Regions from separate parts of the Shewanella sp. KJ2020 genome, predicted to be linked through region 1. Evidence: riboswitches for the same ligand, from Rfam matches in the RefSeq annotation. Region 1 holds a riboswitch; the other holds the start of a gene.
What was found. A riboswitch is a leader RNA that binds a small molecule or an ion and turns the genes downstream of it on or off. The one in region 1 is predicted to bind cobalamin.
Positions count from the first base shown of each region.

Region 2: linked by a shared signal. The riboswitch ahead of MJO46_RS09235 (TonB-dependent receptor) and the one ahead of MJO46_RS07930 (ABC transporter ATP-binding protein) in region 1 are both predicted to bind cobalamin.

Region 1 is NZ_JAKUKD010000012.1:115,733-119,152, reverse strand. It holds gene metH (methionine synthase) at 1-539, opposite strand, end outside; gene MJO46_RS07935 (histidine phosphatase family protein) at 702-1,436, shown strand; cobalamin riboswitch at 1,657-1,842, shown strand; gene MJO46_RS07930 (ABC transporter ATP-binding protein) at 1,948-2,829, shown strand; gene MJO46_RS07925 (iron ABC transporter permease) at 2,826-3,420, shown strand, end outside.
Region 2 is NZ_JAKUKD010000015.1:49,566-52,985, reverse strand. It holds gene MJO46_RS09245 (hypothetical protein) at 1-111, shown strand, start outside; gene MJO46_RS09240 (hypothetical protein) at 320-988, shown strand; cobalamin riboswitch at 1,139-1,374, shown strand; gene MJO46_RS09235 (TonB-dependent receptor) at 1,480-3,420, shown strand, end outside.

The DNA.
Region 1 (3,420 bases):
CCGCCTTCGATCAGCGCCTTAGTGGATTCTTTGTAAGCGGTCACTAACTCATCGAAACTGACATTGCGATAGCCAGGGTCGTTCACATCTGGGCTAATCGAGCAAGTGCGGTTAGTGGGCCCTAACACACCGGCGACATAGCGTGGGATCCCCGTGGCTTTCTCTATTTCATCACAGGCCTGCCGAGCGAGGCGCGCGCCTTCGCGGTTAATTTCGGCGGACAACGACTGCATATCGTAGTCGGCCATGGCGATGGTGGTGGCGTTAAAGGTATTGGTTTCAATAATATCGGCACCGGCATTTAAGTAGTCGGTGTGGATTTGTTTGATGATCTGCGGCTGAGTCAGGACTAATAGATCGTTATTGCCTTTGACATCCGTATGCCAATCCTTGAAACGCTCGCCGCGATAATCGGCTTCTTCCAGCTTGTAGCCTTGGATCATAGTGCCCATGGCGCCGTCTAAGATCAGGATGCGCTGGGACAGTTGGTTGCGAATGTCTGCCAGTATTTGGCCTGCTCGATGGGGTGATATCGCCATAAAATGATTACCTTTACTACAGCTAAGTTGAGTCCAAAGTACGCAATCCGGTGACAAATTGCATTTTATTATTGGATGTCGTTCGTTTTGTTTTGGACATTTAAACGTATAGACGTCCATAATACGCGACATCGGATTGTCAGGGCAAGATGAAAGTCAAATATGAAACAAGTTCGCTTATTACTGTTGCGCCACGGGGAATGCGAGGGCGGAGCGATTTTACGTGGTCGCGTCGATGTACCCCTGAGTGAAAAGGGTTGGCAGCAGATGTCGGCGGCGGTAGCGGCGCGGTCGGGGATTTTCCATGGGATTTATAGCTCCACCTCAAGGCGCTGCGCCGAATTTGCTAAGGCGTTTGCCGATTCATTGCGCGAGAAGGGGCAAAATCCGCATGTATCTAGCCCCTTGGACGTCACCTTGCTCGATAGTTTGCAGGAACTCGATTTTGGTGATTGGGATGGGCGCACATTCGAGGAGCTATATCGACAAGAAGGCGAATTGCTGGCGGCCTATTGGCAAAATCCATGGCTAGCAGCGCCACCCCAAGGGGAATCAATGGTGAGTTTTGAGCAGCGAATAAATGCCGCCATCGAGGGAATTTTGGATCAAGCCTTTGCTCAAATGGCAAAGGATAATCCAGTCGCCCCGGCTGAGGCTGCCCCTGCTGAGTCTGAGGCAACACTAAGCGCCGAGTCGATTACTGCACCAGTCGCCACTATTTGGATCATTAGCCATGGCGGCGTGCTCCGCCATTTAATGGCAAGGGCGCTAGGGGCGGTGCAGGTGCCAGGTTTTTATAGCCAGTTGACACTGCCAGAGGCCGCAGTGGTGGGTATCAATGTGCTCGAAGATACACTCGGTGAGCGTTATTGGCGTTTAAACTGGCCTAGTTCCTAGTGCCAAGTGCCAAATGCCTAGTGCCAAATGCAAAGTCAATGTGCACTTGATGCGGGAAATCCCTTGTCTGTGCTGGTTTATGTGTTAACACAATTAATATCAGGGTTTTATCATTTAAACGGCATTGCCTTACAAGCTAGATATAGGATAATGCATTTTCTTGATGGGTCTGCTTAAGCGGAAACATCGCAGCAATAGGTGTTGGGAATGTGCTCTTGGATATTTTGCTACTGGGATAAGTCGTGAAAACCCGAGCATATCAACCCATACATAATAGGGAATCGGGGCGCTGCCCGTCAGCCAGCCCGAACTGTACCCGCAACTGTGAGTAGTAAAAGAAGCGCCTAGAACCTAGAACCTTCTTCCCCTACAAGTCAGGAGACCTGCCTATTGCTGTTATCGCTGCATGCAGCTTTAGTTCTCGAGCGGGTAACTCGAGGGAGCAGAATATGATGATCACTATATTGGCCTTTTGGGCAAAGGGTTGTTTTTACGCGGGGGCTGAGTCTCAGTGAAGCCGTTGCCATTACAACCAATTAAAACCTCTATCCCGGATACCGCACTCAAGGTGAGCGATTTGAGCTGGGTTATCGAGGGAAAAACCATTCTCGCGGATATTAATTTTGCTTTGCAAAGCGGCCAAATGCTGGGGCTTATTGGCCCTAACGGTGCGGGCAAGTCGAGTCTGCTGCGTTGTATTTACCGCTTTGTACGCCCAAGCCGTGGCAGTATTAGTCTTTTTAATCAAAATATTGAGCAGTTATCGCCCAAGGCGTTCGCCTGCAAAGTTGCCGTTGTACAGCAGGATACGCCCCATTATTTTGATATGACGACCGAGCAGTTGGTGGCAATGGGATTAACGCCCCATAAGGGCATGTTCGACACTAATTCTAGCTGTGATAGCCAAAGGATTGCTAAGGCGCTGGAAAAGGTGGGACTAAGCCAAAAACTGCACCAACAGTATGAGCGTTTGTCCGGCGGCGAAAAGCAGCGAGCCCTTATCGCCCGCGCCATAGTCCAGCAGCCACAGTTACTGATTTTAGATGAGCCTACTAATCATCTCGATGTGCGTTATCAGATCCAAATCCTTGAATTAGTGAGGAGTCTTGGTATTAGCGTGATAGCCTCAATCCACGATCTCAATCTAGCCAGCGCCCTGTGTGACCGTTTGCTATTGCTCGATAAGGGAGCAGTGAGTGCGATGGGCACCCCGTCTGAGGTGTTAACCGAGGCGCGTATCGCCGATGTCTTTGGTGTCTGCGCTCAGGTATCGAGCCATCCGCAACATGGCAATCCTTTGATTAGTTACTTTTACGGTTATCAACCGAATCAGAGCTTACACGAGTCGCAGCCCCCCAAACTTTACCCCAGCGAACTTGAGGGGGATAAATGAAGCACGCAATGACACATATGCTCGGCAGTATGGTTAATCGCATTTTGACACCGTTAACACAACAGCAATGGTTGATCCTAGGATTCGTGGTCCTAGGGATATTAACGCCAATCGCCGCGGCGAGTTTTGGGGCGGCGACTATTGGTTTTTTAGATGTATTGCATGTGTTTATCACTAAGTTACTCCAGAGCTTTGGCACTCTTAATCCAACGAATGTGAATGGCATCACAGAGCGGATTGTGATGGAGCTTAGGCTGCCACGAATTTTACTCGCCTTTGTGGCGGGGGCGGGGTTGTCTCTGGCGGGGAGTGTGCTGCAAACCGTGACCCGCAATCCACTGGCCGATCCCTATTTATTCGGTATTAGTTCGGGCGCCTCCTTTGGGGCTGTCGTTATGCTCACTCTCTTCACAGGATCTGGTTTATTTGGGAGTGTCGGGGTTGTTGTCAATACGGGGATCTTCAGTGGTTCTGGGGTATTTGCAGGTTTACTGTGGTTTAGCTTGCCCTTTGGCGCCTTTATTGGCGCCAGTTTATCTGTGCTGATTGTGCTTGCCTTGTCGGGGCTTGGGCTCAACAGCCAAGTGGAGC
Region 2 (3,420 bases), on a different contig from region 1:
ATTAAGCCGCTGGATTTATCCCCCGCTGCCCAGTGTGAAACTCCAGAGCAACGTCAGGCGATTTTGAGCAAGGAAAGGCCGCAGCGTAAAGTGACTTGGTCATTTGATTAAAGCATATTTTAGCTGGGTAAATTTACCGTCACTTCGCTGGTAAATGGCATGTTTCACTGTTATTGTCGGTTTTGCGGTGATTCTTGCTGTTAAAGTTGTATTTAATCTGTGTTTTAACTGTTTTCCCGTTAAATTCTTGGCTAGAATGCAGGATGTTTTCTATTCAATTTCATAATTCGCTCAGGTTAGCGATACAAGGATGATAAATATGAAATTAGCATTGAGTGCTCGGGTGGGTGTAATTCAAGGCATAAGTGTATTGCAGCTCTGTGGTTTAATGGGATCTGAGTCCGCACAAGCGACCTTAGATAAGCCCAGAGGCGAGGATTATGCCTCCCATAGCCACGTATTGCCGGTATTTGGTCAGCAGTTAGGATTTAATCTCCCCAGTGGTTGGAAGCAAGCCCACCATGAAGAGCGTGACGGCGTGTTTATGGCAGAGTTTGTGCCTGAGCTCGAAGCGCTCAACCAATGGAGCACGCTGTTTTGTGTGCAGGGCTTTAAGGGCATGGCCGAAAGCGCCAGCCCCAAGCAGTTTTTAGATGCGATGGCCGAGGCTTACCAAGCCGCCTGTGACGGTGAAGTGGTTTATCAAAAACTGGGTGCTACTCAAGTGGATGGTCACGAAGGCTTTCAGGCCATTCTCGGGTGTACCACAATGCCGCATGTCCATGGCGCGACCCAGTTTAATCCGAGTACCTTTACCTCAAATCCCCAGGGTGAAATTGGTTATTACACTGTGGTAAGTGGTAAAAAAGATTTGTATTTACTGCATAAATCGATGCGTGGCGATGTTTTTTCTGCGGATAAACCACCGCTGCAGGCAGCCAATAGTGCAGACTTTATCTCCGCCCTCGGGCCCTTTTCATTGAAGTAGCTGATACCCCTAGTGCGAGAGTCATAGACTTTCATCCGTATAGACGTCTATAATGCGCGCGCTCAGTGCCTAATGGTGCTGAGCAACACCGCTCTTCAAAGTATGTTTACCTAGCTTGATTGGTAGCTTGATTTGAGAGTGGAAGCAGATTTTTAGTCAACCTTCTGAGGTGCTTGCGTGCTAAGGCCGCGAGATAATCGGGAAGCCAGTGGAATTCTGGCACTGCCCCCGCAACGGTAAATGGTGAGAAACGGCCGCATTGGATAGCGATGTTCAAGATGAACCCTATCGGCTCAATGTGTAAAGGTTGGTTTCGCGTTAGTCCTTCTATTGATTGGATTAATATAGCCTAAGTCCGGAGACCGGCCCTGAAGGTGTTTTTGAGATTTCGGTGGGCAGATCTCAAAATGCGATAGTAGTGTCCGTATTTATACTGGAGCAACGGTATCGTGGCGCCAATGCCCCGTTTTCCTTCTGGAGTTAAAGGTAAAATGGGAACACATCCAACAAAAATCGCGCTGCTGATCGGCAGCCTTTGCAGTTTTTCTGTTATCGCGCCCGCCGTGGCTGCCGATGAAACCAACACAGCCAAAGTCGATGAACATATTGTGGTGATTGGTCGTGCTGATAAGACCCCTTTAAATATTGCCGCCAATGTGAATGTGATTGACGCCGCAGCGATTGAAATGAGTGGCGCCACCAGTGTGACCGATGTTTTACGTGGCCAAAGTGGGATCCAAATTTCCGATAATAATATCGGTACTAGTTTTGCGATGCGTGGTTTTAGTGCGAGCACTGCCGTTAATAACACTTTGATTTTGCTCGATGGTCGCCGCCTAAATAATATCGATATCGCCGCCCCTAGCTTAAATGCAATTCCCCTAAATCTTGTTGAACGGATTGAAATTTTATCCGGCAGTGCGGGTGTGCTCTACGGCGATCAGGCCGTGGGTGGGGTGATCAACATTGTCACTAAATCACCTGAAAATACCGGCGGCAGCGTGCAATTATCCGGCGGTAGCTTTAATACCTACGAAGGCCGCGGCGATGTGTCCGGCGCGATCAACAAGGATTGGCGCTATTTTCTAACCGGTAGCTACAACCAAGGTGACAACTATCGTCAGCATAATGCCAACGAAACCGGCTCGATCCTTGGCCGCATTCAATATAAAACCGCTACCGATTCTTTCTTCGTTGAAACCAGCTATTACGACGATGACCGCGAAAATCCAGGGGCATTGACAGTCGAACAATTCAAATACGACCCACGCCAGTCTTCCAATAAAAGCGAATATGTTCATGAGATGACCACTGCGGCGCGCAGCGGCTATCAGCATCAGCTTAACCAGAACTGGGCGTTCGCGGCAGATCTGGATTACAGCGATACCTTAGTCAGCTCCGTCAATTGGGGCGCGGGTAGCCATAACACCCGATCGCTGTTGGTGTTTAGCCCCAAAGCTTTAGCTAACTACAACACTCGTCAAGGCGAGCTAAACCTAGTGACAGGCTTAGATATCAGCCGTGGTAAGGCCGATTACGATTCTATGGCGCGTAGCAATGTGCAGGACATGCAAAGTGCTTACCTGCAAGCCACTGTGCCATTAAGCCATACCTTAAGTTATGTGGTGGGCGGACGTTATGCGCGGGTGACCGACGAGTTAGTCGATGGCAATGTCTATCCAAATGGCATCGATTTAGATGAAGATGCGACCGCATTCGAGTTGGGGTTAAACTATCGCCCGAGCGCGGAGCACAGATTGTATCTACGCGGTGATGAAAACTTTCGTTTCGCTAAGGTCGATGAGCAAGCCTACACCCCGAAAGATGTGTATGGCCTAAAGCCGCAGACGGGCCGCTCCTATGAGGCGGGTTGGGATTGGACTCTTGCTAGCCAAAGCCTACGCGTCAGCTTATATCGTCTCGATTTAGAAGATGAAATTGTCTTCGATCCGAGCGCCGAAAAGCCTGATGGTGGTAGCTTCCAGGGGGCGAACGTCAATGCCGATGCTTCACGCCGTTATGGCGTGAGTGCCGATTGGGATTGGCAGGTGACTCAAGCGTTGCAGTTAGGGCTGGAATATAACTATATTGATGCCGAATTTACCGACGGCGTGAATGAGGGCAAAGCCCTGTCTTGGGTGGCGGAGCACTCGGGACGCGGTTATCTCAGTATGGATTTTGCCGAGCATTTTCAAGCATTTGCCGAGGCGATTTACACGGGCGAGCGCTTTGTTGAAGGGGATAATGCTAATGAAGGCGATAAACTTGCCAGTTATGTGCTCGGCAATTTAGCCCTTAACTACACCCGTGACGCTTGGTTAGCCAACCTGCGTATCGATAACCTATTTGATAAAGACTATGTCAGTGCTGGCTATTATGCTGGTGGAACATATGATGGCTATTACGCTGGCCGAGGCCGAGATATTCGTTTT